DNA from 4 places in the Paenibacillus kyungheensis genome. Region 4 is predicted to be linked to each of the others. Evidence: riboswitches for the same ligand, from Rfam matches in the RefSeq annotation. Region 4 holds a riboswitch; each other region holds the start of a gene.
The links. Region 4 has a riboswitch for cyclic di-AMP ahead of PQ456_RS21885 (hypothetical protein). Riboswitches for the same ligand answer to the same signal wherever they lie in the genome.

Region 1 (5,484 bases), 310 kb from region 4:
AACGAAGGAATGATATATACTCCATCTTCGATAAATTTATACGTATGTTCACCTTCCAAAATTCGGGTACCACGCATTTTAAGCACTTCAATAGTACGCTTACGATACTTTTCCATTAAAGGCTTTAACGAAAGTCTGATAATCCCATCACAGATATAATTCTCGAAAGGAATATTCATCCCTTCTACTTCTGAATATTCTCTTATAAAAAAAGAAGTTAAAGCATGCTTGCGCATAATGTTACGAATGGTATAAACATTTGTCCTGGCTTCTTGTTCACTACTGAGTAAGCGAAATAAACTAATACTATCCATAACTACGCGTTTACAACCAATTTCTTTGATCATATGTTCAAAAAGACCATTGGGTTCAAGCATTTGTTCTAATAAAATCTCGGGTTCTATACAGATCACACGTAATAAGTTACGCCGTTCCAATTCTTTCAAATTCCAACCGAACCGTTCCATATCATCGTAAATTTGTTCAGGAAGTTCTTCAAATGTAATGTATATCCCCGGTTCATTATGTTTAATAGCACCTTCAACCAAAAATTGCATGCCTATTGTAGTTTTTCCTGTGCCTGGTTCGCCTTCCAGAATCACGACGCCTCCTGGCGGTATGCCTCCACATAAAATATCATCCAGTCCCGGGATACCTGTACTAATTGGCTGTTTTAATGTACTAATATAAGCAGCTTCACTTTTTTGCATGTAGTGTTCCCTCCATCTGTAGAATATTTTAGTCAAGCAAGGGACAGCTTCTTACGATGATAACTTTATCTTAATTATAGCAAGGCTTTATCGATAGAAGAAAGCAAATTTCCAATTTCGGTAAGGGCAGAAAAAGACGCATTGTATTCACAACCTTTTTTACCATATTTTACTTGTTATTATATGATATAAATAAAGATAATCCTACTATTTTGAATCCTGAATAATTGCTTTTAAAATATAATTCTTCTATAGAAGCTACATATTTGGAGAATGCTTCAAAACACTACGAATAATAAAAGACCGACGATCTGAGGGTCGTCGGTCTTTTGTGTAAATAGTAGACTATATAAAGTATTATTAACCTTCTAATGCTGTTTTAAACTCTTCAGAAGATTGGTTCCACCATTCTTCGTTATGAGCAACCAATAATTTTTTAAGGGCAGCTTTTTCTTCGCTTCCCAAACCTTCTAACATAATGCGACGCTTGATAGCATAATCCAATTTGTTCACATGCTCTGCGAGGATTTTCCAGCCTTTTTTCTCTTCTTCGTTAATCCACATTTCGCAAGCTGTAGCGCCAGCATAATTGACACCTTCAGCTAATTTATCGACTGCTACCCATACTAACCATACTTGACGACCACCATTTACTTCTTCGCGGTTAGTCGTAAATTTGATCCCTTTTTCTACTTTACTTTTGGCGTGCATTGCGCCAACATCGATTTTTGCTTCGCCATGGTCTATAATGATAGGGGACACATTATTGAGGTTAATCGCTCCTGCTCCAAAACCTTTGTGTTTACTGCTTTTTGCACTACTACTTACAATATTAAGTGACATCGACTTTTTACTTGGTTGATTTTCATCCATATCGTTCAAATACTCCTTTGTGGGGTCAGTATAAATAAGGTTATTATACATAGATTTATGGTTCGATTTATTATTCATATTGTATCGAATATTGCCTTAAAAGCCAATAAAGTCGATTATTGTCATCAATTTTCATAAAAAAAGGAAAAAAACGTTCATTATTGAGATGGATGAACCGAATAAAGTATATATAGTGATCACAATTCTTCATCAAAAGTCACTATATGAGCAAAAGATTAAAATTTTTTAACTTTTAAAAAGACGATAACCATAGGCTTTCACAGAGATTTAACACTAAAATACAAAAGTAAATCTTAAAAACAGATGAATAAACGTTTGCCAAAGTAAAAAACCTCTGGTAGAATAAATCCAGTGAGATTTTAGTAACAACTTTGTAAACTTTAAAACTAAATGCTGTAACCTTTATAGCAACTGAAAATTTTGTCGTTTTGTCGTAATGATCCGTGTACGGTACACACCAAGCTTTGAGCCAAATTCCGTGGTACCGGGAAACGGGGGAACCGTTTTGGGTGAATTGATCTTGTTTCGGAGGGATCATAGGGGAATACCTTCTACCGAATCCTTAAGCTAACCTCGTAGGCAATTGGAAGGGGACAATTGATTTTGAACATGAAAAAGAAACTAACAGCCGCAGTAATGGGACTTGCTATTGCATTTACGTCACTTGGAGTAACAAGTGCGCATGCAGATTCTAAAATGGATCAAGTTATCGATGGAGCTATTGGAACACCTTATCGTATTGGTGGAACATCTTTTAGCGGTTTTGACTGCTCGGGATTTACACAATATGTATTCAGCAAAATGAACATTGATCTTCCTCGCCAATCTAGCTCTCAATATCAAGTAGGCGAGCCTGTATCAAAAAGTGATTTAATTGCTGGAGATCTGTTATTTTTCAATACTACTGGGGCTGGCGTTTCACATGTAGCGGTTTATGTAGGAAATGGTAACTTCGCACACGCTTCTACTTCCAAAGGTGTGAGAATTGACAGTTTGAGCATGGATTACTATCAAAATCGTTACGTTGGTGCTAAACGTGTTATGAGCGATTCCACATATAACACCTTCGCAACTGACAATTAATCATCGTATTTACAACTCATATAAATGAACCTATAAACCATTGAAGATTCCCGCCAGAATCTTTAGTGGTTTTTTTATGTTCCTATATAAGTAAGACGTATTAAACATCCAATAGGTTACATAAAATAATAAATTTATATCAATTGTTCTTTATAATTATGTCTACTTATTATTAACCTACTCGTAATTATGGTAAACAGGATATTGCAAATTTTTTAAGTTTTTTTTATGGTATATATAAAGTACAGTCAGAGGAGGTTATGTCATGAGCTCACTGTCACATTCTATTTTTCATACGATTCCTTTGACAGAACAACATGCTGCCCAAGTATGTACATGGATATATGATCCTCCTTATAATATCTACGGCTGGATGCCCTGGGATCAAATGAAAGAATTAGGGATTGAGTTCGGTGATCCTGAGATTCGGCAACAACAGTATGTATCGGTATTGGATCAGACAGAACAGTTAGCCGGATTTGCTCAACTTTTTCCATTAGGAGATACGATACGCTTAGGGATTGGTATGCGTCCTGATCTTTGTGGTCATGGTTATGGAGAAGCTTTTGTAGAAGCTATTGTAAAAACGGCTCAAAACCGTAACGCGACAGCCGAAATCGATCTGGAAGTGTTGACCTGGAATCAGCGGGCTATCCGTACGTATCAAAAAGCAGGCTTTTATATTACAGATATGTATGAGCGTAGAACGCCTGATGGTATGAAGCCTTTTTACTGCATGGTCTATCAAGCACCTACTGATGCACGTTATCTTGATATATAAACAAACAAAAAGCACAGCTTAGATGATCTTCTAGTTCATCTGCTCTGTGCTTTTGCTATATACGTATTTTATTAATCTTTTGTTAGATCAAGGTCACAAATGTCATTTCTTCTTTGCCAATCAAAATATCAATGCGATGTGTGTCTGCATCATAGATGACTACCCCACTACCTACGTGGATCATAGATTGTGAGCCGAGCGCAAAAAATAAGTCTTCTGCCAACGCTTCATTTACTTCATTTCGTTCACCTTCAGCAAGCACTTCCCACTCTTGAGGTTCCATATCAAAAAACAAATAACTGTCTGGAATCATGGCTACTGCTGATGTTAAATCACTCAATATCTCTTCATAATCTCTTCCATGCTTAACGCCCATACTCAACCTCCCGATCTGTCGATATTGTTACAATTCCCAACTTATTTACATTATAACGCAAATATACACTAAAAAACTCTTAACAATGCAGCATATCTTGTCGATAAAAGAGTATCAGATGTTTTTGGAAAACACATCATTACATGGAAGTGGATGATGAGAGAGATAAACTATATACTCACGGACGAGGTGTATTATGCAAATTTCAACAATTATTGGTCTAATACTTGGTTTGGGTTCACTTATATTCGGTATGCTTCTAAAAGGTGCCCCCCTTATCAATCTGGTTAATAACCCGGCTGCTTATGTCATCATTTTTGTTGGTACAGCAGCAACAATCTTTATGGCTTTTCCAATGAATGAAGTTAAACGTCTTGGCAAATTGTTTAAAGTTGTTTTTGTTCAACAAAAATTAATGGACAAAAAAGATCTAGTAGGTATGTTTATGGAGTGGGCTTCTATTACGCGTCGTGAAGGTCTACTTGCATTGGAATCCAAAGTCGAAGAAATTGATCATCCTTTCCTTCGTAACGGAATGCGCATGATTATTGATGGTAATGATCAAGAGTTTGTACAAGATGTATTGATGGAAGATATTAATGCGACAGAAGAACGTCACCGTTCAGGCGCACTTCTTTTCTCACAAGCAGGTATGTATGCTCCTACACTGGGTGTACTTGGAGCGGTAGTAGGTCTGATTGCTGCGATGGCGGATTTGACTGACTTGGAAAAGCTTTCTCATGCGATTGCAGGGGCTTTTATGGCAACATTGCTCGGTATCTTTAGTGGTTATGTATTATGGCATCCTATTGCAACGAAGCTCAAACGTTTATCCAAAGCTGAAGTAGAAGTTAAGCTAATGATGGTAGAAGGCCTACTATCTATTCAATCCGGTGTATCTACTATTGCGATTAGCCAGAAATTAGCTGTGTTCTTAACACCTACTGAAAATGCAAAAATGAACAGCGAAGAAAGTAGCGGTGGGGCTGTAGGGGAGGCGGTAGCCAGTGAGTAAAAAAGGTAGACACGAGCCTCATGAAGAACATCCAGATGAAAGTTGGTTGCTTCCTTATTCTGACTTAATGACCCTTTTGCTAGCATTATTTATTACTCTATTTGCTATGAGTTCATTGGATGCATCCAAGTTTCAACAAATGGCAGCAGCGATGAATGCAGCGTTCACCGGTGGTACAGGTGTTTTGGATCAAAATGCTATGGAAGAAACCAGCGGACAAACACCTAAATCCGACGATAATGAAACACCTGCTTCTGCGGCTTCACCGGCAGACAATACTCAAAAAAGCAGAGAAAGTTTACGTGAAAAACTTAAACAGCAAGAACAAGAAAATTTAGAAAAACTAAAAAAACAATTAGATAGTTATATCAAAAACAATGGATTGAGCCAGCAGTTAGCTACCAAGCTCAATCAATCTCAATTAAGTATCACAATCAGTGATAATACGTTATTTGCTTCTGGACGAGCTACCGTAAAACCAGAATCTCGTATACTTGCCAAATCAATCTCTAATATTTTGCAACAATTCCCGAATTACGATATTATCGTGTCTGGTCATACAGACAATATTCCAATCTCGAACTCGCAATATGAATCGAACTGGAATCTAAGTTCAGACCGTGCA
Region 2 (5,484 bases), 2.5 Mb from region 4:
AGATTATGCGCCTTTGGCGAAGATGCAACAGTTAACGACTCTGGCTCTTTCTTCACCTTCCCGGGAAGCTATAGAAGCTTTATCTTCTATTTCAGGACTACGGGAATTGAAAGTTTGTTCGCCTGGTGCATGGACAGCGGAAGATTGGCAACAGATCAGTCAGTCTTTATCTTTGCGCAAACTGCATATTGAAGATGCTTATTTTGCCGATATGAGTTGTCTACAAGCATGTGAACAGTTAGAAATGTTAACGATTCATGATACTCGTATTTCCGATATTTCAGCGATTGCCGATCTACCTAATCTGAAGCAATTGGAATTGAATAGTGGCTGTCAAATTAGCAATATTGAAACGATCTCCAAATCGGTGTCTTTAGAGCAATTTAGCGGGTCATTTGCTCAATTTCAATTACTCAAAAACTCTTTCGCTCAATATGTAAAATTCCACAAAATTGTAGGCGAAATGACAGATGAAGAAGAAGAAATCTGGCACAGTCATATACGTTAATACGATACTTTACTTATATCTAATCAGTCCCAAAGACTCTGTATAGCTCAAAAGCGACAGAGTCTTTTTTTGTTTTTTTATTATTTTTTACCTAAAATGATAAAAATGTAGTTGACTATCAATTTTCTAATTAGGTATAATTTACTAATAAATAACATATATTTGAAAAAGGAGTGGTATTTTGAAAACAAAAGTAATAGGTATTACGGCGTTGCTTGTGACATTAGGCATAAGTTGGGGTGGTATCCATACTCAGGCGCAGACTTTAACAGTACATAAAGAATTGGGTAACCCTACCCCTTTGGTTCAGTCTGTTGCGCCAAACAAGGAATTGACCAGCTCTAAAGATTATTTTGCTACAAAGAAAAAGGAATTGCCTCAGTCTATTACTTTGCCATCTTCTACTATTCAGCGGAGTACAATAGCAGCAGATACGTATGGAACAAACACAACACCTGATCAAGCATTATTGATTCAGACAGGACAAGCGTATCAAGGTTATATCGCTACAGAAGGGGAGAGTCGTTGGTTTTATACACAAGTGACGAGTCCTGCCAAATTAACTTCTTTTTTAAGTGTAGTCAATTCTGCCGCTATTGATTATGATCTTTCACTGTATTACTTAAATGAAGACACATCCCAGGTTCAACAAGTAGCTTTTTCTACCAAAGGGCCCACTCAATATGAACAGCTTAGTCATATTGCCAAAGCAGGCTATTATTTTATTAGAGTAAGTTCTTATCAAGGGGCAGATACAACTAATCCATTTACAGTATTTGCTGTAACATCGGATACGTATGATGCTAATGAACCTGATGATAATCCATGGTTAGCCAAAGATCGCGGAGCTGCTCCTTTTGTCAGTACACAGAATATTGATAACAGCTTTGATGAAGATTGGACAAAAGTCACTTTGACAGCTCAGTCTAAGATGAATTTGCGTTTAGACAACACATCGACGTATGGAACATATCAGTTACAGCTATTTAATGCTAATCTAGTGAGTCAAGGAACACTTGCCCAGAATACCAATGGTCAAGTTACATTACCTGCGGGCACTTATTATATTCAAGTATTAGCACCTTCGACATTCGATCTCACTAAACCATACAAATTATCTGTTAATTATCAGACAGCAGATGTCTCAAGAGTGACTGTTAGTGATATCACTACAGATGGTGGTCTCTATGGATTTATTGATTATGGACAAGGTAAAAAGTGGCGTGTGAAAAGCAATATTGTGATTACCGGTCGTGCATTTGATGCAACAGGTACTCCTGTAGGGAATGCCATAGTAACTACCAATATCACGACTATTTTAAATGGCAAAGTGATTTCTGGAACAGCTACTACGGATGGGTATGGTAATTTTACAATGCCTGTTTATATTAATAACCCGGGTGTAGGACAATATACATTCCAATCATCTCGGTACAGACATTACTATGATGTAGTCAGAATCCAATTTTTCAACAATGGAAAACAACTTAATTCAGACATCAGCACGTTGTACCATTTTGCTTATGAGATTTATACAGGTTGACATAACAAGGCAAAATGATAGGATATTGCGTAACAAATGACATAATCGTTTTCAGAATTTACTGCAAAACAATGATCAATATCATGTAACTAAAATAAAAAAGTAGATAAACGATGAAAAAGAGAGAAAATAGGAGCCTGAGACAGATAACTTTTCAATAGTTATCTGAAAATGAAAGCTGTGATGATTCACAGCTTTTTTTGCGTCTTTTCTCAGCTTTACAGTTGACAAGGACAGGCGTATTATTCATTGCAGGCAGTTGATGAATACGATTCAGCAACTGATATAAATGAAGTTTCCAATGTTTGTTGATCGCTGAGTTTTCGGTATTAACCGAAAAACGGGGGAACCAAATTGCGATTTCACAAAACGGTGTGAGAGCCGGAATGTGAATCGTTGGGGTGAATCTGCATACTGACTTAACCATGGTATAGTCAGACAATGCAGTAGGGCGACTCTCACCGCCCGAATCCGACAGCTAACCTCGTAAGCGTGGATTAGGAGAGAAGTGTGAAGCTTGTGCCGATCTGACACAGTGTAATACGACTCTGTGTTTTTTGATATGTTAACAATGTCACAACGCTTAATTTTCATATGCATATGAAAAGCGGGGGAACCAACCGTTGATGAAGATAACTGATACGAAGAGTCAGTTACTACACAACATGGGGTGAATTCCGGTATCTACCGGAACGGGCGATCTTCCAGCCCGAATCCGACAGCTAACTCCGTAAGCGTATAGGGGAGAACTCCTAACCAGCAACTCGGCAGGTACACGATAAGTGTGCGTGTTTGTAGAGGCCTGGGGAAAAGTTCTGCTTTTCTCCAGGCTTCTTTTTTTATGCCTTTTTTAGCAAATGATTACTTACAAAATGAATGCAGGGAGTCTTACACACATGATGGATATACTGATGATTGGTTTAATGGTGATCATGACTTTAGGGTTGAGCGGGTTGCTGCAATGGGCATCTGTAGCTATCGGAGAAAGAAGGAATGAGCGATGACTTGGCTGCTGTGGATTATTATTGGTGGATTAACAATCTATCTATGTTATGCATTGATTTATCCAGAAAAATTCTAATGGGTCAGGGGAGAACATCGTGAGTATCTTTTCATATATCGGAATTGCAGTCACTATTATCATCGCTATACTTATTGCTCGGCCAACCGGACATTATATTGCTTATGCTTTTGAAAATAAACCCAATCGCTTGGATCGTTGGTTTTATCCGATAGAGAAATGGATTTACAGGTTCGGCGGTATCAAAAATGAAAATCAAACATGGAAGCAGTATGCAGGAGCGGTTCTGATCAGTAATTCAGTGATCTTGCTGATTACGTACATGATCTTTCGTTTCCAACATATTTTACCAATGAATCCAGCAGGAATTACCAATATGAGTCCTGATCTGGCATTTAATACAGCGATTAGTTTTATTACAAATACCAATTTACAGCATTATAGCGGAGAAAGCGGATTGTCTTTATTCTCACAGATGACAGCGATCATCTTTATGATGTTTGTATCGCCGGCGACAGGGATTGCAGTCGCTATTGCATTTATTAGAGGGATCACAGGTAAGCCACTTGGCAATTTCTTTACAGATCTCGTACGAGCAATCACACGAATCTTGTTACCATTAGCATTTGTGATGGCAATTGTATTTGTAGGATTAGGTGTACCGCAGACATTGCATACTTTAATCACTGCGCAGACGTTACAAGGAACAGAGCAACAGATTGGTACCGGCCCTATAGGATCATTTCTAGCGATCAAAGAATTAGGTAACAATGGTGGCGGATATTTTGGAGCCAACTCTGCTCATCCTTTTGAAAATCCGGGCGGATTCAGTAATATGTTACAGATGTTAATGATGTTACTTGTGCCGATGTCACTTCCATTTACGTATGGTAAAATGGTCGGCAACTCCAAACAAGGTAGAGTATTATTTGTATCAATGGTGATGATGTTTGTCGTCATGCTTAGTGTATCTCTTGTCAGTGAATCTCAAGGGAACCCATTGATTAATCAATTAGGTATTCAACATCAGTCTGGATCGATGGAAGGGAAAGAAGTACGGTTAGGCGAAGCACAATCTTCATTCTACTCTGTCGTCACAACCGCTTCAGAGACAGGTGCTGTCAATAACATGCATGACACGTTAACACCTATTGGCGGATTGATTTCACTTGGGAATATGATGCTTAATACGGTATTTGGCGGTTCTGGTGTAGGGTTATTAAATATTCTAATGTATGCCATTATTGCTGTGTTCTTATCCGGTCTAATGGTTGGACGAACACCTGAATTTCTCGGTCGCAAAATTGAAGGTAAAGAAATGAAGCTGATTGCAGTCACCTTGCTGATTCAACCTTTATTGGTATTAGCGCCGACAGCAATAGCTGTGATGACACAATCCGATACGATTTCTAATCCGGGTTATCATGGATTAACACAAGCGCTGTATGAATTTACTTCATCAGCTGCGAATAACGGATCAGGATTTGAAGGATTAGGCGATAATACACCGTTTTGGAATATTATGACCGGTGTTGTGATGTTTATCAGTCGTTATTTCTCAATGGTAACGTTGTTAGCTGTTGCAGGGTCATTAATGGCGAAAAAACCTGTTCCAGAAACAAGCGGAACATTGCGTACAGATCAAGCATTGTTCGGCGGTATGTTTATTATTTCTGTTATTTTAGTCGGTGCGCTTACGTTTTTCCCGGCAGTTGTACTTGGGCCGATTGCAGAAATGCTAACGTTGTAAAAAGAAACAGATACACTCATCTCATGATGTAAGATGAGAAAAATAAATGATTGTTACACAATGAGTTATAGATAGAATTCGAATATATAGCATTTATACAGATAAGTGCTAAGTGGAGGAACAATGTAATGAAAAGTAAATCATCAATGATGAGCCGGGACTTGATCTCCAAAGCGTTACAACAATCTGTGATCAAATTAAATCCTAAACTGATGGCACGCAATCCAGTAATGTTTGTAGTTGAAGTCGGTTTAATTATCAGTTTATTACTCATTTTTGTACCGAATGCTTTTGGCGAATCGGTTTCAACAGGATTCAATATAGCAGTAGCCATTATTTTATTATTCACGATACTTTTTGCGAACTTTGCTGAAGCATTAGCAGAAGGTCGAGGCAAAGCACAAGCAGACTCGATGAAAAATACGCAAAAAGAAATTATTGCAAATCGAATCGAAGGTGAGCAAGTAGTAGCTGTATCGTCTACACAGCTTCGTAAAGGTGATGTTGTCAAAGTCGTACAGGGTGAAATGATTCCCGGAGATGGTGAAGTAATTAAAGGTCTTGCTTCCGTCGATGAATCTGCGATTACAGGTGAATCTGCTCCAGTTATTAAAGAAGCTGGTGGAGACTTTAGTTCTGTAACGGGTGGAACGATGGTAATT
Region 3 (5,484 bases), 240 kb from region 4:
TTATAATTTCTTTGGTGCGTTTGGGTGTCGCTATATCTAGTCGTTCATCCATATTATTGTTCTTCCTCCGCTTCCATTTGTGAAAGTGCTGCTGCAAATTCTTCACGGCTTATTCCAAAAATGCGCAAACGCTTATGGAACTGTTTTCCGTTGCCATACCCTATCCCTAACAAGTTGCCCATTTTCATTCTTCGCTCTGCTGCATCTGGCTGCATTACCAGTCCTGTCATAATCAAGTCTTCCCAATCGATCAAAATCTCTGCTTCTGGCATTTCAGAATGTACACGTGCAAGTGCTTCACGAATCGCTTCAGGCGAAGCATTCTCAACACCGATATCACCTTTGAGCGTAGCTTCGCTTTCAGGAATAAAAGCATGTTTACAACCAGGTACTTTCTGCGCGACGATCTTACGTATCCGTTCACCAGCAAAATCAGGATCTGTTAATATGATCACACCGCGGCGTTCTTGAGCTAACTTCACCCGACGAATAACATGAGCTCCAATCGCTGAACCACCAGTTTCGATCGTATCCGCGTCTACAGCTCGTTTAATCGCTACTGTATCGTCTCTACCTTCCACCACAATCACTTCTTTAATCACGTTGATTGTACGCTTCCCTTCACTCTGTAAATAATGACCTCTATCTATTCACTATAAATTGATCTTAACAGAACAAAAAGAAGAGGAATATTCCTCTTCTTTTTGTTTTCCTTATTCACGCTCATGGTTAATATTATTTATATCATATAACAGATGACTGGGCTTAAGCAATGGCGTTATCCCAATCAACACCCTGACTAGGGTTTAACCGGACCAATTACATATACAGTGTAACCGGATTTACGTCCAAATGCTCTCGCTTGGCTCAAGCTGTCTATATATACGTCGATTTTATTACCGTTAATAGCACTACCGGTATCTTCAGCACGGCGGAAGCCAATGCCTTCAATGTATACCCACCATCCCATAGGAATGACACTCGTATCGACTGCAATCGTACGACCTTCTGTTACACGTGCTCCAGAAGCAGTCACTGTACCTAGACCAGGTTCTTGAGACGAATAAGCAGTAAGAGATACATTGTTCAGTACTTTCGCATAAGAAAAATCTACACCTGCTTTGGAAGTACTATTACTGGAACCTCCACTAGATGATGCAGCTGCAAGAAGCTTAGGCTCTTCTTTTTTGGTACCTATTGCTACAATCTTATCTTGCACTTTTGCGGTTGTTTTTTTATCAACCATACGTTTAGAGACGAATTCTCCATCTTCGTATACTTTCTCGATGTATTGAACCACTTTACCTGTTTGACCACTTTGTACTAACTTTGTTTTACCTTCAACCATAGAAGCATCGGTTTTTTTAACAGTTTGATAAGGAATCTTTACAACTTTTTTCGCTACAAACGATTTGGTGCGAACAATCTTGATATCCATATTGTCATGAACTGAAGATTCCATTGCTGGTGTAAGTTGATCTTGACCTGACAATGTTAATCCAGCTTGCTCCAATGTGTTACCAACTGTCTTAGAGGTGGTATAGATTTTCTTCGTACCACCATCTGCCGTAATGTTTACTGCAACCGCATGGTTAATGTAAACTTTATCGCCATCTTGAAGTGCGCCATTCATCGGCATTGACACTTTATCTTGTGGTGCCACTTTAATTTGATTTTCATCAAGCAGTTGAGAAAGCATCAATTTACGTGTTTCCACGGTTTGTGCTTTGCCGTCAATGACAACAGAAATATTTTTACCCGCTTGATTATAAAGTAGGGACAATAGCATCGCTGCAAGAGCGATAACCAATAATGCAGCCCACAATACATAGCGTAGATTTTGTTGCTTCCAACTCAGCGCATAAGACATGCTGGATGAGCGCGAACCATGGGTTTTTTCGAAAGGAGCAATTGCCACTTCTTCCGTCCTCCTTCATAGTCTCGCCGTCTAGCTGTGACGTAATTGTATATGACGCGACTATATAACAGAATTTTCACAGGCTGATCGTAAGCATAAGATTATCGAATCTGTGTGATAATCTTTCGTGATGTTCAAAAATGCCTGCGCCATGGTCAGTCTAAGGGACATACCTAATATCTGAAAGATCAAGCTTCAAATATCGTATCTCTATACCTTTTCCTTTTGCCCAAAACAAAAGAAGCCTCTGGAAAAGAGCAAGAGCAACTTTTCCTTGGCTTCCGACGTATTTGAATACAGTTCGGAAAACGTTAGAAAATACGAGGTTGCCTCTGCATCGCTTACGGGGTTAGCTGTCGGATTCGGACACATTGTATTGCTTGCCCTTTGAAGGCTCCTCCGCTCATGGCGCGAGTACCTCCAATTCACCCCATAGACCCTGTAAAAGGAATCATACATAATGACTTCGGTATTCTGATAATAATGGCTTGAAGACATATGTTGGTTCCCCCGTTTTCCTATGCAGGAAACTCAGCGAGACCGAATCATGGAATCTTGCGTGATAACAGCAAGATTAAATCACTGATGAAATAATATCCCGAACCCAACCCTCATGTAAAGCGACGAGCAAGCACGTTTTTCTGAATAAATGGTTAAAAAGTTGTCATATTCTTCGATTTTTTGATGATAATTTATTCATATATCCGTTTAACGATGTTTTTTGCGTGATTTACTCTGTTTTTCATCGAATGCCAAATCGTTCCAGTGCATTTTTAGTTGTAATTGTACTAATTTCTTCCAGTGATACCCCTTTTAGCGCTGCTGCCGCTTCTGCTACAAGTGTCACATAACCGGACTCATTTCGTTTTCCACGATAAGGATGTGGTGTCAAAAATGGGGAATCTGTTTCAAGTAAAAGACGGTCCATCGGAACCTTTTGTAACACCTCTTTAGGTTGCTTCGCATTTTTGAATGTAATCGGTCCTCCAAACGATAAATGGAAGCCCATATCAAGACACATTTTGGCTGTTTCCCAGCTACCTGAAAAAGAGTGCATCACTCCTCCGACTTCATGTGCATTTTCTTCACGTAAAATCTTTACAATATCTTCGTGTGCATCACGATTATGAATCACAATCGGCATATGAATGGAGCGTGCCAGACCAATTTGTTCACGTAATACTTTGTGTTGCACTTCTTTTGGAGAAGTATCCCAGTGATAATCAAGACCAATCTCACCGATAGCAACTACTTTCTCATGTTTGCATAACGATTCGATCCATTCGAGATCACCAGGTTGCATATGAATCGCATCTACAGGATGCCAACCTATCGCTGCATATATAAATTCGTAACTTTCTACCAATTCCATTGTGGTTGGAATCGTTTCGCGGTTGAAGCCAACATTGATCATACGTGTTACACCCTGTGCATAAGCACGTTCAATGACTTCTTTACGATCATCGGCAAATTCAATCGAATCCAAGTGAGTATGTGTATCAAATAACATATATTTTTCTCGCTCCTTCTCTGTTTTACACACTTTTTTCTTTTATTTTAGATTTCAAATTCCATTTGAGGTGGATTGATTTTATTTTCAAATATTGCTGCTACTTCTTCTGATAACTGATGAATGACTTTTTCCAATTTATCCTGCGGATAGTAGAGATGATATCGACCACGATGAATACCGCTGATTGAACGTACAATATCCGATACTTCTGAAATTTCTTGAATACGATTTTGACGATCTAATAGTAGAATTTGTTTTTCCTTTTTAGGATCGCCCGGACGAAATACATCATAAGGAAGATCAGTTGGAAAATCGATTTCCAGATCATATTGAGGATGCAATCCCACTCTAGCAAATTCATTTCGAATACTATCGATCGTTTCCAAATCAATTAAATCGGTCTCTACATATTTATACAGTCTACGTTGCATAAAGCGATGACACACATCTGCAAGAATTTCATCATCTTCTCGTGTCCACTGCATAAAAGCTGTCTGTACTAATGCTTCATCTAGCAATAAATAATCATGTACTTGAATATTTCCTTCAAATAAAGCAGGTAACGGGTACGGTAAAAATTTAAATGCAAATCCTTGATCGAACAATTCTTTAGCCCGGCGGAAAATCTGTCGCAAAACAATATCCGAACTTCGAGTTACAGGATGAAAGTACACTTGCCAGTACATTTGATAACGTGCCATCAAATAATCTTCAATCGCATGCATCCCAGATTCTTTAACCACTACTCTACCATTATGAGGACGAAGCATCCGCAAAATACGATCCACATCAATCGTTCCATAATTCACGCCTGTAAAATAAGCATCACGTAACAAATAGTCCATACGATCAGCATCCAGCGGACTAGACACCAAATTGACAACAATCGGTTTTTCATAATCTTTGCGAATAACAGAAGCGACTCGTTCAGCCAGACCTGTTTCTGCTTCTTCCAATACACGGTTTACTTCTGTATCGCCAAGCAGAATACGACAGGTCCATTCTTCATGATCCATATCAAATGCTTCTTCTATAGAATGTGAAAAAGGTCCATGACCCAGATCATGCAATAAAGCTGCACACAAAGCTACTAGACTTTCTTCTCGCGGCCAATCTTCATAACCACCACGTTCAAATTGAGAAATAATACGACGTGTAATTTCATACACACCTAATGAATGAGAAAATCGACTATGCTCTGCTCCATGAAAAGTTAAATAAGAAGTTCCCAATTGTCTGATACGACGTAATCTTTGAAATTCAGGTGTATTAATCAATGTCCAGATTAAACGATCTTGCACGTGGATATAATTATGTACAGGATCTTTAAATACTTTTTCTTCTCCTAAAGGTTGTACAGGCTTCAAAACAAACTCCTCCTTCTATCTCTAAAACACAACTATTTAAAATTAAAAATAAATTCTTCGATGATAATGTCGAATGATGTCGGTATATACAAGTTACGAATTTCCAAATCGACAAAATAATTTTAAGCCCATAATACCTTATAATACCGCTATATAAAAATATTTTTTCAAAAAAAACAGAAAAAAACTCTATTTTTCTCAATTTATAGGTTGACTGATTTGGGAAACGTTGGTATTATGAATATCATAAAACATAGAAATTTGTCGAATGATAGCACATCAAACAAACCAATAACAACTAATATATTTAAATTTGAGAGGATTGATCAGTAATGATGAAATCAACTGGTATTGTAAGAAAAGTAGACGAATTGGGCCGCGTAGTAATTCCTATCGAACTTCGCCGTACACTAGGTATCGGAGAAAAAGACGCTTTGGAAATCTACGTTGATGGCGAACGCATCATGCTTAAAAAATACGAGCCTGCTTGTATTTTCTGTGGTAATGCTGAAAATGTAACTTATTTTAAAGGAAAAATCGTTTGTAATGAATGTATTTCCGAAATTCCTGTCCCTGTGACAAAATAAATAAAATAGGTTATACTAGAATTATCAACTTATTAATTCTAACCTTTTTAATATCTCCTTGGGCCTTTACTCAGCATTTTGTCTGGGTAAAGGTATTTT
Region 4 (5,484 bases):
CTGAATATGGTTGTTCGTATCGTGATTCATCTTATTCTCCTATCTGCATCATCTGCCGGATTCCATTTCCATTCTATAATGACATAATCGCTATATTCACGCCGTATCGTGGCTCCGCACCGCTCGATATACGTATGATGTAATTTGGCATAAGAGCGTTCATTTTTGAAAATATGCGCAGCCAGTAGACGATATCCTTCAGCCGATAATGTATCTCGCAACAGCGTAATTACAGGTACAGCTAATTTGAGATCTTGATAATTGAAATAGATTTGAAAATCACTGATATAGACCGCATCCAGCCCGCACCCTTTCTCAGAAGGATCATCTTCTGACTCGGTAGGCTTAGCAGCTTGTGAATATGTGACCTTGAGATACCCGATCAACAACATCGAAGCAGGCGAAATGGTAGATTGATCATCCGATACAATCGTAGAACTATCTGTAGACCCTTCGAGCGCTGGTTCTGGTCTGTGCATATAGATATTTAGACTATGGGAGTGCGGTTCAAATGCAATATAAAAATCGCCAATTACACGACTGCACAGTGGAATATACCCGTCTGGCATAGAGCACTCCTGCCTGTTATTCATTATTTTTGTAGAAATTGAATTGTAAATTGAATCGCTTCTAATGCTTCTTGCACAAATGCTTTATTTTCTTTTTCCCATTCATTCGGATCGTCCATAAATGAATCATCTAACCAATCTTCAAGTCCAGCCACGATTTTGCGACGTTCATTAGGTGCAGGTGCTTTTCCACGTAATGCTTGAATAGCACTGCGCATCACTTTGCAAGAAGATTGGATAAAAGGATAATCGTCTTTATCCCATGCTTTGGCATTATCCATATCGTAAAAAGCAATCCATTTTTCGATAATTGAAGCGGCTTGCTTTGGTTCTAACTGAGGCATATTGCTATTCTCCATTTCTATAATTAAAAATTGAACTATAACCTACTACGATCTCGCTGATTTGCTCATTGAAGCGGAGCGACTCTGGGACTCGTCTGCGATTCGTTGCAATTGATCTGACATATATATGTGAGTACCTGACTTGGAGGTCTGAGCGATCCGATACATCGCTCGTGCAACGTCACTTGCTTCGATACCTCGATATTTGCGAAGAGGACCTATCATTAGAAATGATAGTGCTTGAGAGACTACAGCACCGAATTGCTCTCCTGCGCGGCTATTTTTGCGTTTGCCTAGCAATAAGGATGGACGAACAATCGATAATGAAGAATAACCAACTTGTTGTAACCGTTGCTCCATATCTCCTTTGGTACGTGTATAAAAAATACTGGATTTGGGATCAGCGCCCATCGAGCTGATCACGATAAACTGCTTGGCTCCTTGTTTGTACGCCACCATAGCGACAGACACCGGATACAATACATCAATCTCGATCATCTGCGCTTGCGTTCCTGCTTGCTTAATCGTTGTACCGAGACAGCAAAAGACATCATCTGCTTTCATCTCTGCTCGATAATCTTCTAATCTACGATAATCCACTACGATCTGTTGCAACTTCAGATGTTGTAGTTGTTGCACAGGTTCACGGACAAGAGCAATCACTCGTGTATATTCTGTGCTATCTAATAACTGACGCAACAACTTTTTGCCCACAAGACCTGTTGCTCCAGCGACGAGTGCTGTTTTACCGATCACAACGATCATCTCCATTCTGCGCATCATCTTGGTTCTCTATCTTCTTTATTATCAAGATATCACCGACAAATTGCAAAATAAAATGATCGTTGGATCAGCAGTCTTTTTTTATAATAAAAACGAAGCGCTACTTCCATTGGTATGAATAATATAATCTGCACCCAAACCACGATAAATTAAGCGTGATTGGCTGCCTTCTGTAATGACATATAGCTTATCAGATGTCCATGCACGACAGATCTGGATATAACGACAACATAACGGTAGACTACGTTCAAATAAATAGATTTTGCCAATATTCAATTGCGGGATACGCCATAAGTCTTGTCGCTGAGTATCTATTACTAGAATATGCTCAATACCTATCTTTTCAAATCGAAGCTGATCTGCCTGACTGTTCACTATAATAGCAAACGGTATTTTTTTAACTTTGAGTAATTGAATAAATTGCTCCCCTGCTACTGTAGCAGGCGATACCAGTACAAATTCCTGTTCGTACTCCATGCGTGTTCGCGCTCCTCCACTCATTGTAGACAACAAAAAAAAGCCGTTAGAAGAGGACCTCTTCATCAGCTTCTAAGACAGGAGCAAAAAAGCCCCTGATATGGCATAGATGACTGTTGTCGTCTCTCTTATTGCAGCTTACGAGGTTAGCTGACGGATTCGGAAGTAAGAGTCTCCCTACAGATAGATCAACCTGAGCTGTCGTCTCTGATTCACCCCTGAATAGATCTCTAATACCCTGTCTATTCGTATGGTTCCCCCGCTTTCTGAAAGGTCTAGATTTAGCCTTTCAGCCATTAAGCTGTAATGAACTTGAATGAAATCATACGCCCGCCTTTTTCGTTTGTAAAGCAGTCTGACTCTTCATAAGGAGTGAATTTGAATCAATTCCTTTATCTTTTGAGCAGTATGCTCTTATTTTCATCATTCCATCCTTCTTTTTCTGCTGTTTGCGCAGTATTTATATAAACGGTTGTATCAGCAAGCATGATAGCCATTAGAACGTGATTGAGACCAATGAATCCGATTACATCGTTATTTTCAAGCATATAAAGCCTATTAAAAGCTTAGATTTGATTTTACTTCTACCCTTAACGGTACTATGATTGCTAACAATATCTGACATCAAAAAAGTGTGCCGGTTACTGATTTATCTGGTTTTACTATGTATAGAGATAGCGATTTTATTTGAAGGAGTGTAGATTTGAGATGAGTTTAATTTCGCCGATAGCGCCTGCTAGCAATACTGTATCCACGGTGGATCTGGCTACACATCATATTCATTCGATTGAAGTGTTCCAGTATGATAATCATCTGCTTGCGTTACCTGATATGGATGGGTATCTGCATTGTGGGCTGTTAAAAATAGCAAGTCATGGGATTACCGGTTGGGCGGAATATTCGTTTACCGATCAGGTTCAACATTTAGACCTGGTGAAATGGTGCCGGGTATTCTCTACGCTGAAAAAATGCTCGCTACAGCAAGCACAATCTCATATCGCTCAACATCATGCTAGCTGGGGAGATGTGCGTAGTCAGGTGATGGTAGAGGCTTTAACTGATCTATGCAATCGTCTACAAGATCCGCCCGATGTATGGGCATCTTCTGATATACTGGTGAATCATGCTTTTTTGTTAGATTATACAATCGCTTATTATTCCTTTTAAATAATTATGGTTAATGGATCATAACTACCTCAATAAAGGAGTGTATCTAGCTTGAATTCTGAAAAGATTATGGTCTGTGTGTATTATGGACCCAATGGAGAACGATTGATCAGGCGTGGTATTCATTTATCTCAACTTATTCAGTCTCCACTTTGTGTATTAAGTGTAATCGATCAACCTCTCGATGAAATGGATCAACAACAAGAGAACTATGTAGCGTTATGGCGTAAATTAACAGAAGAAGCTGGCGGTCATTTTGTGCTTTTAGAAAGTAACGGACAAGAAGCGGCTGATATTATTACTTCTACCGCTCAACAACACGATATTACGCAACTTATTATTGGACAATCGGCTCAGACTCGCTGGCAAGAAATTATAAAAGGTTCGATCGTAAACGATCTACTGGAAAAGCTGGGAGCGATCGATCTACATATTGTAGCGGTACAGCGTATGCAAGCCCATCTCGAAGAAACCCATGAACAAGGCGTAGATGTAGACGTGATTCAGACTTCGCGCGGATACGAAATTGCGTATGAGACGCATGGTCGACCGATCATTACAGAAGGTATCTTTTTCAAAGATATGCATACAGACTTCGATAATGGATTGCTCAAATTATGTATCGACGGGCAATATCAATATCTGAAAGTATTCAAAGGCAAGTTGATTGATGAATTGGTATTGGAACCTCATTCGGTGTAATATAGCGACTGTCGATCATATATTCATTACTAGCCTGCAATCCCTTCATCTATCAAGGGGTTGCAGGTAATTTGCTATGCGATCAGGGGTATCAATTGGAATATATTTTGATTATCAAAAATTTATATTCAAAAATGTTGTTAACTATAATCTTTCTCACTGTGCTCCTTACCTAGACATGATAATGTGAAGTTGTTCCCTTCCACTATCTCATATCAATAAAGGAGTTTATTGAATTATGAAAACAGGATTTGTTGTGATTACAGGCGCGTCGTCAAGTATAGGAGAAGCTACTGCCAAACTTTTTATCGCTAAAGGACATAATGTATTGTTACTTTCTCGTCGTGAAGATCGATTAAAAGCATTTGCTGGTCGTCAGGTGATGAAAGCGATTATTGATATTACAGATCGACCTGCTCTGGATCAAGCGATTGCAGAAGCAGAAGAACATTTCGGTCCGGTCAAAGGGATTGTAAATAATGCAGGTCGAATGTTGCTTGGTGATATTACGACTCAAGATCCAGCAGAATGGCAAGAGATGTATAATACCAATGTCATTGGACTTCTGAATGGGATGCAAGCTGTACTTCCATCAATGATTGAGCAAAAGTCAGGTACTATTATCAATATCAGCTCGATTGCAGGTAAAAAAACATTTGCCGATCATGTCGCTTATGGTGGAACCAAATTTGCTGTTCATTCAATCAGTGAAAATGTACGCGAAGAAGTAGCTCCGCACAACGTACGGGTCGTTACGATCTCTCCTGGATTAACTGAGACCGAGTGGAACGATCAGACGACCGGAGAAAAAGCTAAACTCAACTTAATGCCACAAACGATTGCAGATACGATTTACTTTGCATTCAGTCAGCCTCAAAGTATCAATATTCGTGAGATCGCTCTAGCTCCAACGCAACAACAAAGTTAAGTGTATTGACTATAGATATACGATCAATGATGGCTCTAGCATAGAACAAACACCATAGACTATATAAAAAAGCCCTCCTTTGATATGGAGAGCTTTTTGCGTTATATATTAATGAGTTTCCCCTACAATCGTCACATCGGCTACATAAGAACCTGCCCATAATAAAAATGTAAATCCTTCTTCTAACGGATCATCGGGATCGGTCAGAAATTGAACTTCTGCATACGTATTCCAAGAATCTGGCAATGATTCTGTAATTCGAATCTGGATATTCCATCCTTCCTCTGTAGGATCAACAGTAGAAGAATACAAGTCTACATTGAGTTGTTGATCGGTTAACCATTTCTGCTGTGGCAACGAAGTGGGATCTATATTCCATTCGATCAATGCTTGAGTTACCATCATATTTCGCTCCTTTGGTGCTGTAAGATAATATACTTTTCGATCCAAATTAAGAAGATCCATCGCTACGAAGCGCTCGTATTGCGCGGTAATCTGCCCAGTTAATCGACTG

Region 1: linked by a shared signal. The riboswitch ahead of PQ456_RS00400 (C40 family peptidase) and the one ahead of PQ456_RS21885 (hypothetical protein) in region 4 are both predicted to bind cyclic di-AMP.
Region 2: linked by a shared signal. The riboswitch ahead of kdpF (K(+)-transporting ATPase subunit F) and the one ahead of PQ456_RS21885 (hypothetical protein) in region 4 are both predicted to bind cyclic di-AMP.
Region 3: linked by a shared signal. The riboswitch ahead of PQ456_RS00120 (resuscitation-promoting factor) and the one ahead of PQ456_RS21885 (hypothetical protein) in region 4 are both predicted to bind cyclic di-AMP.

Annotation. Positions count from the first base shown of each region.
Region 1 is NZ_CP117416.1:86,224-91,707, reverse strand. Features, by position in the region: gene PQ456_RS00410 (ATPase domain-containing protein) at 1-710, opposite strand, end outside; gene PQ456_RS00405 (YwhD family protein) at 1,071-1,583, opposite strand; cyclic di-AMP (ydaO/yuaA leader) riboswitch at 2,062-2,201, shown strand; gene PQ456_RS00400 (C40 family peptidase) at 2,214-2,687, shown strand; gene PQ456_RS00395 (GNAT family N-acetyltransferase) at 2,953-3,468, shown strand; gene PQ456_RS00390 (hypothetical protein) at 3,551-3,844, opposite strand; gene motA (flagellar motor stator protein MotA) at 4,041-4,859, shown strand; gene motB (flagellar motor protein MotB) at 4,852-5,484, shown strand, end outside.
Region 2 is NZ_CP117416.1:2,312,950-2,318,433, forward strand. Features, by position in the region: gene PQ456_RS10255 (SMI1/KNR4 family protein) at 1-508, shown strand, start outside; gene PQ456_RS10260 (carboxypeptidase regulatory-like domain-containing protein) at 690-2,051, shown strand; cyclic di-AMP (ydaO/yuaA leader) riboswitch at 2,355-2,559, shown strand; cyclic di-AMP (ydaO/yuaA leader) riboswitch at 2,622-2,803, shown strand; gene kdpF (K(+)-transporting ATPase subunit F) at 3,052-3,132, shown strand; gene kdpA (potassium-transporting ATPase subunit KdpA) at 3,152-4,822, shown strand; gene kdpB (potassium-transporting ATPase subunit KdpB) at 4,951-5,484, shown strand, end outside.
Region 3 is NZ_CP117416.1:24,133-29,616, reverse strand. Features, by position in the region: gene rsmA (16S rRNA (adenine(1518)-N(6)/adenine(1519)-N(6))-dimethyltransferase RsmA) at 1-52, opposite strand, end outside; gene rnmV (ribonuclease M5) at 54-602, opposite strand; gene PQ456_RS00120 (resuscitation-promoting factor) at 800-1,918, opposite strand; cyclic di-AMP (ydaO/yuaA leader) riboswitch at 2,242-2,465, opposite strand; gene PQ456_RS00115 (TatD family hydrolase) at 2,661-3,428, opposite strand; gene PQ456_RS00110 (HD domain-containing protein) at 3,476-4,798, opposite strand; gene PQ456_RS00105 (AbrB/MazE/SpoVT family DNA-binding domain-containing protein) at 5,131-5,385, shown strand.
Region 4 is NZ_CP117416.1:5,041,559-5,047,042, forward strand. Features, by position in the region: gene PQ456_RS21865 (GNAT family N-acetyltransferase) at 1-30, opposite strand, end outside; gene PQ456_RS21870 (hypothetical protein) at 27-569, opposite strand; gene PQ456_RS21875 (hypothetical protein) at 593-913, opposite strand; gene PQ456_RS21880 (oxidoreductase) at 959-1,696, opposite strand; gene PQ456_RS21885 (hypothetical protein) at 1,778-2,173, opposite strand; cyclic di-AMP (ydaO/yuaA leader) riboswitch at 2,294-2,470, opposite strand; gene PQ456_RS21890 (hypothetical protein) at 2,882-3,340, shown strand; gene PQ456_RS21895 (universal stress protein) at 3,392-4,042, shown strand; gene PQ456_RS21900 (SDR family oxidoreductase) at 4,281-4,970, shown strand; gene PQ456_RS21905 (hypothetical protein) at 5,079-5,372, opposite strand; gene PQ456_RS21910 (DUF4153 domain-containing protein) at 5,422-5,484, opposite strand, start outside.